3 regions of the Kitasatospora sp. NPDC097605 genome follow, and region 2 is predicted to be linked to each of the others. Evidence: riboswitches for the same ligand, from Rfam matches in the RefSeq annotation. Region 2 holds a riboswitch; each other region holds the start of a gene.
The links. Region 2 has a riboswitch for cyclic di-AMP ahead of ABTX81_RS25215 (C40 family peptidase). Riboswitches for the same ligand answer to the same signal wherever they lie in the genome.
Positions count from the first base shown of each region.

Region 1: linked by a shared signal. The riboswitch ahead of ABTX81_RS09895 (glycoside hydrolase family 16 protein) and the one ahead of ABTX81_RS25215 (C40 family peptidase) in region 2 are both predicted to bind cyclic di-AMP.
Region 3: linked by a shared signal. The riboswitch ahead of ABTX81_RS21270 (M23 family metallopeptidase) and the one ahead of ABTX81_RS25215 (C40 family peptidase) in region 2 are both predicted to bind cyclic di-AMP.

Region 1 covers NZ_JBEOSF010000006.1:229,891-233,089, forward strand. Annotated here, with positions in the region: gene ABTX81_RS09890 (hypothetical protein) at 1-391, shown strand, start outside; gene ABTX81_RS09895 (glycoside hydrolase family 16 protein) at 399-1,784, opposite strand; cyclic di-AMP (ydaO/yuaA leader) riboswitch at 1,790-1,913, opposite strand; gene ABTX81_RS09900 (MoaF-related domain-containing protein) at 2,290-2,619, shown strand; gene ABTX81_RS09905 (alpha/beta hydrolase) at 2,728-3,199, opposite strand, start outside.
Region 2 covers NZ_JBEOSF010000024.1:36,975-40,173, reverse strand. Annotated here, with positions in the region: gene ABTX81_RS25220 (C40 family peptidase) at 1-853, shown strand, start outside; cyclic di-AMP (ydaO/yuaA leader) riboswitch at 1,201-1,353, shown strand; gene ABTX81_RS25215 (C40 family peptidase) at 1,364-2,557, shown strand; gene ABTX81_RS25210 (C40 family peptidase) at 2,809-3,199, shown strand, end outside.
Region 3 covers NZ_JBEOSF010000018.1:76,884-80,082, forward strand. Annotated here, with positions in the region: gene ABTX81_RS21265 (APC family permease) at 1-486, opposite strand, end outside; gene ABTX81_RS21270 (M23 family metallopeptidase) at 879-1,820, opposite strand; cyclic di-AMP (ydaO/yuaA leader) riboswitch at 1,824-1,986, opposite strand; gene ABTX81_RS21275 (MFS transporter) at 2,298-3,199, shown strand, end outside.

The sequences.
Region 1 (3,199 bases), on a different contig from region 2:
CCGGATGGACCCGGACGCCGCCTCGCCCGGCGGCACCACCACGGTGCACGCCTTCGTCGGCAACCGCGGCCGGGACACCACGGCCTCGCCGTTCACCCTCGTGGTCACCCTCCCCGAGGGCGTCACCGCCGAGGGCCCGTACTTCCCGGAGAACTGCTACGCGTTCCAGGAGGGCCACCGGGTGCGCTGCTCCTTCCCGGCCGGCCTGGAGCGGTTCCGCAGCGCGACCGCGCTCGTCACGGTCCGGCTGGCGAGCACCGTCCCCGCCCCCGGCACGCTGACCGGGGGCTGGGTGTCGGTGCGCGGCGCCGACGACTGCAACGACGAGAACAACAAGCAGCCGTTCGAGATCCAGGTCGTCGAGACGACCGATCCGCGCCCGGCCGCCTGACCCGCGGCTACCGGTAGACGCGGAGGTAGTCCGCGGCGAAGGTGATCGGCGCGGTGCCCCGGGGCGCGGGGTGGTTCGTCCCCGCGCTCACGGACAGGTTGAGGACCGGGTACGCGGACCAGTCGGCGCCGACGCCCTTGCCGTCCGAGTACACCTTGACCCCGTTGACGTACCAGTCGACGGACGTGGCGCCGTAGTGGGTGCCGATGGTGACCCAGCCGCCCTTCGCGATCGCCCCGGCGTCGAGGTGGGACCGGTGGCCCGGGTTCACGTGGTTGGCCAGCTCCAGCAGGTTCGGGCGGTCGGGGTGGTACTCGAAGGAGTCGACCTGCCCGCCGCCGTCCTTCCACGTCCACAGCGCCGGCCGGGCGCCGGTGCCGGCCGGCAGCTTGACCCGGGCCTCGGTGTAGTCGCCGGCCTTCACCCGGAAGCCCTCGGCGGAGTACTCGGTGGTGAGCAGCCCGGTGTCCCAGGACCGCTTGCCGTTCTCCAGCGTGCCGGTGCCCGGTTCGGCGGTGAAGGTGGCGACGCCGCCGGAGACGGTGACGTTGTCCTGGTCGAGCCGGTCGAGCCGGTCGCCGTCCGGGTCGTGGTCACCGTAGCGGTAGGCGCTGCTCCGGTCACCGGTCCAGCGGGAGCCGTAGGCGACCGGTCCGCTGAACTCCTCGGACCAGGACAGCTTCCTGTCCTTGAAAGGCGCGGCCGTGGCGGGGACGGTGGTGGCGGGGCCGGCGGCGGACACCACGAGCTCCTGGGAGGGCAGGTTGTGCCAGGCGCCGTCGCCGTCCTGCCAGAAGCCGAACCGGGTGTAGGTGCCGACCGGCAGGGTGCGCGGGCCGGTGGTGACCGAGAGGCCGCCCGGGCAGATCCGTGCGTCGCCGACGCTGCCGGGGAAGTCGAGGTTCCGTCCGGCCTCGTCGCGGACGGCGACGCCGACGGTCTTCGCGGTGAAGCAGGCCGAGGAGTGGAGGGTGAGCGAGGCGGTCGACTCCTTGCCCGCGACCAGGGTGGCCGGGGTGAGCGCGTCCTGGGTGACGGTGGGCCGGGCCTCGGCCCGCGCGCCGGTGACGGCCGGGATGCCGAACAGCGCGGCGCCGGTGACGGCGAGCAGCCCGGCGGCGGCGAAGGCGGCGGCGCGGCCCCGGCGGGAGGGGCGGGCGTGGCGGGGCGCGGGGCGGCGTCGACGGCCGAACGCGCGCCGGTCGGACCGGTTGGGCTGATCCGACGGGTCCGGCTCGTTCTGCTGGTCCGGCTCGTTCTGCTGGTCCGGCTCGTTCGGCTCGTTCGGCTCGTTCGGCTGGTCCGACTGATCCTGCTGGCCCGGCTGATCCTGCTGGTCCGGTCGACGGGGCTGATCGGACTGGGCCGGACGGTGCTGCGGGGCGGTGGGCATGGCCGTGGTCCTCTGCGACGCCTGCGAGGTGAGCTGTCGGATTCGGGCGCTGAGGTTGCCCGGCCGCCCGGGGAGCGGCTTCACCCCTAGCCACGGCCCGCGCGCGCAAGCGCACGGCCGGGGCACACTGACCTGGGTCCCCCGCTCCCGTCCGCTGTCGTGCTCGACTGCCGGCCGGCGGGTGGACAGGACTCGGCGTCCCGGCGGCGGGGCTCCACGGTGGCGGAGGCCCCTGCAGGCTAGGCAGTCCGTCCGGACACGGACAACTTCACCGGGGCCGTTGTCGCACAGCTCACACCGATTCGCCCGCGGAATGATCAACGGTGCAGCGGAGTGGATCAGTTGGGGCGGGGGCGCGTTCCGTGGGGCGTCGCGGCGGGTGGCGGGGCCGGTGGCGGGGTCGGCCGGGGTGGTGGATCCGGCGGGGAAAGTGCGCCGCGCGGGCGGGGTGGTCGGATAGGTTGGAACTCCGTCCGCGCCGCCCGACAAGGAGACCCGCCCCACCATGACCGCGCCCCTGCCCGCCTTCGCCGGCCGTACCTACCTGTTCCGGGTCGACAACGGCGCGGCCTTCCGCAACGCCTACTCGGCCGACGGCAAGCGGCTGCGCTGGGAGGGCCTCGGCGAGTCGGCGGGCCAGTGGGAGGACGTCACCCTGCACGTCGCCGAGGTCGGCCCGCAGCTGTACTTCGTGAGCTGGACCGAGGTGAGCGGCATCACCGTCAGCCACGTCATGGACCTGGCCCGGATGACGGTCCGCGCGTTCTGGACGTACGAGGGCGAGGGCGGCCGGGTCGGCGAGCTGCACACCGGGACGCTGGAGCAGGTGGTCTGAGCCCTCGGCCGCACCGCGACGCACCGCACCGCGACGCGCCGCATCACGCCGGGCCGCATCACGCCGGGCCGTCCGGAACAGGTCCGGGACAGGTCCGGAACAGGTCCGTCAGACCGACTGCCCGGCGGCCGGGACGACCAGGTGCTGGGAGATCCACTCCAGCGAGGACGGGAGCAGCCTGCTCCAGGTCTCGAAGTTGTGGCCACCGGTCTCCAGCATGCTGTAGGAGACCTTCATCGGGCTGTGCGCGGCGGCCACGAACGCCTCGGTGTCGCGCCGGTAGTCGCCGTCGCCCTCCCGGGTGCCGGCCAGCAGGACGGCGACCTCGGGCTGCGGCAGGTTCTTCAGCCGCCACATCAGGTCGGCCTCGTTGCGCCGCTGGGCGCTGCCCTTGAAGAGGTCGCCGGTGGTCGGGTCCTCGGCGGCCTGGTAGTAGCCGGAGAGCGAGACGGCGGTCGGGAAGACCTCCGGGTGGCGCATCGCCAGCTTGAGGGCGCAGTAGCCGCCGGTCGAGTTGCCCATGAACGCCCAGGCCTGCGGGTCGGTCGACACCCGGTAGGTCGCCTGGACCGCCGAGGGC
Region 2 (3,199 bases):
CTACAACGGCGCCAAGGAGCGTGCGGACCAGCTGCGCAAGCAGGCGGACCAGCTCCAGGACCAGGTGGCCCGCGGCCAGGACCAGATGACCCAGCTTCAGGCCGGGCTGGCCGAGGTGGCGGGCGAGCAGTACCGCACCGGCGGCATCGACCCGTCCGTGCAGCTGATGCTGACCTCCGACCCGTCCGGCTACCTGGACAAGGCCTCCAGCGTGCAGCAGGCCAGCTCCAGCCAGGCCGAGGCGCTCAAGGGCCTGCAGGACCAGCAGCGCCGGCTCGACCAGCAGAAGGCCGAGGCGGCCGCCGTGCTGGCCTCGCTGGACAGCACCACCAAGGACCTGAACCAGACCAAGGCCGAGGTCAACAAGAAGCTCCGGGAGGCCCAGGAGCTGCTGAACTCGCTCAGTGCCTCCGAGCGCGCGGCCCTGAAGGCGCAGCAGCAGCAGGCCGACCGCGCCTCGCGCGGCTCCGAGCGCACCGACCTGGGCAGCCTGCCGCAGGCCAGCGGCAAGGCCGGCGCCGCGGTCTCGCTCGCGATGAGCAAGCAGGGCTCGCCCTACGGCTGGGGCGACGTCGGCCCCAGCACCTTCGACTGCTCCGGCCTGATGGTCTGGGCGTACGGGAAGGCCGGCGTCTCGCTGCCGCGCACCTCGCAGGCCCAGGGCAACTACGGCACCCGGGTGCCGTCCCTCGCCGAGGCCCAGCCGGGCGACCTGGTCATCTACCGCGACGACCGCAGCCACGTCGGGATGTACATCGGCAACGGCATGGTGGTGCACGCCCCGCGCACCGGTGACGTGGTGAAGGTGATGAAGGCCGACGCCATGAAGATCAACACGATCCGCCGGGTCTGACGGACCGACACGACACGCCCGAGGGGCCCGAACGGCCCCCTGTGATCAGCGCCACCTCCGCACGGGGGTGGCGCCGGGCGTTTCGGCGGGGCGTTCGACGGACTGACGGAGAATGATCAGCCCGACGTGGGGACCTGATCACGCTCGGTCATATTCACAAAGGAACTTGGGTATTCTTCCGACTTTTTTCTGACAAGGATTTGAACGGATCACGGATCTGTTACTAGGGTCGTGCCTCGAACCACGCACAGTCGATCACCCAGCCTGGGTGGCGGCGGGGTTCGCCGCCGAGTTCGCGAAGCAGTGGGACGGGGCCCGTGGGCCGTCGTCCGAGTGAGGATCCAGCAGTCGGGGGTCCGCTGTGGAGCGGAGCCGGGGAACCACGTTCCTCCGGGGTGAATCGGCGCCAGGCCGGCCGCGGAAGCGGACGGTGAGGCGTCGTAGGGCACGCTTCCGCCCGAACCCGTCAGCTCACCCGGTAGGCGGATGAGGAAGAAGGAGTCCGCCTTCGTGGCGTCCCATCGTCGTCCCAAGCCCGCCGGCCGCGCCCGTGTCTCGATCCTGACCGGTGTCGCCGCCGCTGCCGTCGCCCTCTCCGCGCAGTCCGGCGCCCACGCCGACCCCGCGCCGACCAAGGACCAGGTCAAGGAGCAGGTCGACCAGCTCAACGAGCAGGCCGAGGTCGCCACCGAGAAGTACAACGGCGCCCAGGCCAAGCAGCAGGAGCTGCAGAAGCAGGTCGCCGAGCTGCAGGACAAGGTGGCCCGTCAGCAGGCCGTGGTGACCGAGGCGCAGGGCGGCCTCGCCGAGATCGCCGGCGAGCAGTACCGCACGGGCGGCATATCGCAGACCGTCCAGCTGATGCTCTCCGCGAGCCCGGACAACTTCCTCAACCAGGCCGACGCCCTGAACCAGGCCGGCTCCACGCAGTCCGGCGCGCTGAAGGAGCTCCAGGAGCAGCAGCGCAGGCTCGACCAGGACCGCACCGAGACCCAGGCCAAGCTCGCCGAGCTGGAGTCCACCACCCAGCAGCTGAAGAGCTCCAAGGAGGACGTCCAGGGCAAGCTGCAGAAGGCCCAGGACCTGCTCAACACGCTCACCGAGCAGGAGCGTCAGGCCATCCGCGCGGCCGAGGAGAAGGCCGCCGCCGAGGCCAAGGCGAAGGCGGACGCCGCCAAGGCCGAGGCCGCCAAGGCCGCCAAGGAGAAGGCCGACGCCGAGCGCGCCTCGCGCGACACCAACCGCAGCAACCTGAGCGCGCCCACGTCGGGTTCCTCGGGTTCCTCGGGCTCCTCGACCGCCGCGGCCCCGGCCGCCGAGGCCGCCAAGCCGGCCGCGCCCGCCGCCAACGGCTCGCGCGCCGCCGCCGCGATCGCCGCCGCCGAGAGCAAGCTCGGCGCGCCGTACGTGTACGGCGCCACCGGCCCGAACTCCTTCGACTGCTCGGGCCTCACCGGTTGGGCGTACGCCCAGGCCGGCGTGTCGCTGCCGCGCACCTCGCAGGCGCAGGCCACCGCCGGCACCCAGATCGGCAAGGACATCTCCAAGGCCCAGCCGGGCGACCTGGTGATCTTCTACGGCGACCGCCACCACGTGGGCATCTACGTCGGCGGCGGCCAGGTCATCCACGCCCCGAAGCCGGGCGCGTCGGTCCGCTACGAGGCGGCGTCCAACATGCCGGTGAACACCATCGTGCGCCTCTGACCGACGGTCGGCAGGCTCCGTCAGGCCCGGTCTCCCCGCGGGGGAGGCCGGGCCTGCGGCTTTCTCCGGCGGCGCCGGGACGCTCGGTCCGCGAACCGATCTGATGTCCGATCGGTGTCCGAATATTCGGGTTCGCAGGGGTTTGGAATCGGTTGCCCGGACTCGCTAACGTCTGCCACCGGACGCCCGCTTCGACAGCCGCCCGCCCCGGTGCGGCGGCGGGCCGGGCCCAGGATCGGAGCCGACGTCGCATGGCCGTGCACCGCCGTTCCCCGCTGTCAGGTGCGCACGTGCTCGCCCGGGCGCTGGTGCTCACCGCGGCGGCCACCACCGCGCTGGGCGTGGCGACCGGCGGCAGCGCCCGGGCCGCTCCCGGCTCGCCGGACGGCCAGGCCGACCGCAAGGACGTCAAGGCGCAGGTGGAGCAGCTCTACGACGAGGCCGAGCAGGCCTCGGAGCGGTTCAACGCCGCCCAGGACGTCCAGCAGCGGCTCCAGCACGAGACCGGCACGCTGCAGCAGCAGATCGCCTCCGCCCAGGACGAGCTCAACCGGCTGCGCGGCGACCTCGCCACCGTGGCCGGCGCCGAGTACCGCGGCGGCGGGATGACCAGGACGGTCCAGCTGATGCTCTCCACCGACC
Region 3 (3,199 bases), on a different contig from region 2:
GGCCAGAATCCCGATCACCAGCAGCCCGAGCGCCGCGTACCAGCCCCAGGGCAGCTCCACCCCCAGCTGCGCCGCCACCAGCCCGCGCAGCGCGTACGCGAAGAAGCCGACGACCGCCGCCTCGAAGACGATGTACGCGAGCACCGCCAGCAGCCCCGAGGCCATCCCGACCACCCGGCCCAGCCCGTGCGAGATGTAGCCGTAGAACGCCCCTGCCGCGGTGAGGTGGCGGGCCATCGCCACGTAGCCGACCGAGAAGACGGTGAGCACCACGGTCACGAAGACGTACGCGGCGGGCGCGCCGGCGCCGTTGCCCTGGCCGACGACGATCGGGAGGTTGCCGGTCATCGCGGTGATCGGCGCCGCCGCGGCGACCGCCATGAAGACCACGCCCGCCAGGCCGACCGAGTCCGCCTTCAGCCGGTCCACCCCCGCCCCCGGCCGCTGTCCCGCGTCCTCGACCGCTTCCCCGCGCTGGACGGCCATCCGGCCCCCTTCACCCGCTGTGCCCGTGCCGCCCGCCGGACCGGTCGGGCGATGCCAACCCGACAGCATCGGGGCCCGGCGCGCGAACCCGCAAAGCGGGCCGACCCGGCGTCACCAGCACGCGGTTGACGCCCTGTTCGACCGTCGGCCCGGCCCGTTCGACCGGAAACGCCGGTGGCGAACGGCCGGCGAACGGCCTGCGAACGACGGCGGCCGGCCCGGCTCGCGAGGGAGGTCTCGCGAACCGGGCCGGCCGGACGGGCGTGTCCCGCGCCCGTCGATCCACTGGAGGTGCGGCGATCACCCGGTCGAGCGGTCACCCGACATGACCATCCCGGGAGAGTCGTCTTCGCCCCGCACCCAGCGGTGGTGGAGGTGATCCGACCGGAGGGTCAGATCGCGACGCCGTGCGCCCGCAGGTAGGCGATCGGGTCGATGTCCGAGCCGTACTCCGAGCCGGTGCGGACCTCGAAGTGCAGGTGCGGGCCGGTCACGTTGCCGGTGGCACCGGAGAGGCCGATCTGCTGGCCGGCGGTGACGGTCTGGCCGACCTTCACGCCGATCGAGGAGAGGTGCGCGTACTGGGCGTACTTGCCGTCGGCGAGCTTGATCTCGACCTCGTTGCCGTAGGCGCCGCCGTTGCCGGCCTTCACCACGGTGCCGTTGGCGATGGCGCGCAGCGGGGTGCCGGTGGAGGCGACGAAGTCGGCGCCGGTGTGGTGGCCGGAGGCCCACATCGAGCCGGCCACGCCGTAGGCGGTGCCGAGCTTCGGGTTGGCCAGCGGGGCGACGTAGCCGGAGGTGGCGGCGACGACCGGGGTCGCGACCGGGGCGGCGGTGGTCTGGACCGCCGGCTTCGCGGCCGGGGCGGCGGGCTTCGCGGCGGGCGCGGCCGGCTTGGCGGCGGGCGCGGCCGGCTTGGTGGCCGGAGCGGCCGGGGCGGCCGGCTTGGCGGCCGGCTTAACGGCCGGAGCGGCCTTGGTGCCGAGCGCGAGCTTCTGGCCCGGGAAGATCAGGTTCGGGTTGGCGCCGATGACCGAGCGGTTGTGCTCGTACAGCGCCTGCCAGCCACCGTTGACGTTCTTCGCGGCGGCGATCTTCGACAGGGTGTCCCCGCCGACGACCTTGTAGCTCTCCTCGACCGGGGCGGCGGCCGGAGCGGCCGGGGCCGCCTGCTGCGCGGCCGGAGCGGCGGGCTTGGCGGCCGGGACCTCGTGGGCCTGGGCGCTGACCGCGGTCACCAGCGGGAGGGCGAACGCGGCGCCGGTGACGGCGGTGGCGATGCCGATGCGGGCGGCGCGGGGCAGGGCGGTACGACGAGCGTGTGCGGGCATGCGAAATGTCCTCTCCGACGCCTGCGAGGTGAGCTGTCGGGTTCGGGCTGGAGTTGCCCGGCCGCAAAAGGCGGCTTCACCCCGAGCCGGACCGCGAATTCGGGTCCGGCGACTTACCTGTGGGTCCCCCGCTCCTGCCGTACAGAGTTCGTTGCGTACCACCGGGCAGCGGCAGGACTAGGCGTTCCACCCGGTGGCCACCCGGGCTGACGCCGGGCGGTCGCTGAACTAAAACTCATCCGTTCGGGTGAAGCAATGTCGATCTCCAGGCCCCGGGACCAAAGTCCGCATCACCGTGACGCTCCGCATGAAACCGATACACAGTACGCACACAATCCATTTACGCCGCGCACGTGATCCGCGACCCTGCGCCGATATCGGAACCGGTACGCACACGATCACTCACGCAGCGGACATTCCCCGACACACCCCCCGGTGACCCTTGTCACGTCGGCCCCGCCCGGCGGATCATGGGCCGTGGCCACCTCCGAGGCCGGCACCCTGCGGTTGGGCACCGCGCAGGGTCGCTGGGTACTTCTGGCGACGGTGCTCGGCTCCAGCATGGCGATGCTGGACGGGACCGTCGTGAACGTCGCGCTGCCCCGGATCGGCGCCGACCTCGGCGCCCAACTCGACGCCCTGCAATGGACGCTCAACGCCTATCTGCTCACCCTGGCGGGCCTGATCCTGCTCGGCGGCGCGCTCGGCGACCGGTACGGCCGGCGCCGGGTCTTCCTGCTCGGCGTGGTCTGGTTCGCCGCCGCCTCCGCGGCCTGCGCCGCCGCCCCGAACATCGAGGTGCTGATCCTCGCGCGCGCCGTGCAGGGCGTCGGCGGGGCACTGCTCACCCCCGGCTCCCTGGCGATGCTCCAGGCCGTCTTCCACCCGGAGGACCGCTCGGCGGCGGTCGGCCTCTGGTCCGGACTCGGCGGGGTGTCGGCGGCGGTCGGACCGTTCCTCGGCGGCTGGCTGGTCGACGGGCCGGGCTGGCGCTGGATCTTCCTGCTGAACCTGCCGCTGGCCGCGCTGGTGGTGGCGGTCTCCGCCCGGCACGTGCCGGAGAGCCGGGACGAGTCGGCGACCGGCCGCTTCGACGTGCTCGGCGCGGTGCTGGCCGCCCTGGCGCTGGGCGCCGTCACCTACGCGCTGACCGCCGCCGGGAAGGGCCTGTCCCCCGCGGTCTGGGTCACCGGCGCGGCGGGCGTGCTGCTCGGCGCCGCCTTCGTCGCGGTCGAGCGCCGCACCCCGGAGCCGATGCTGCCGCTCGGCCTGTTCTCCTCACGGCTGTTCACCGCCGTGAACCTGGTCACCCTCGCCGTCTACGCGGCGTTCAGCGGTGTCTTCTTCCTGCTGGTCGTCCAGCTGCAGATCGTCTCCGG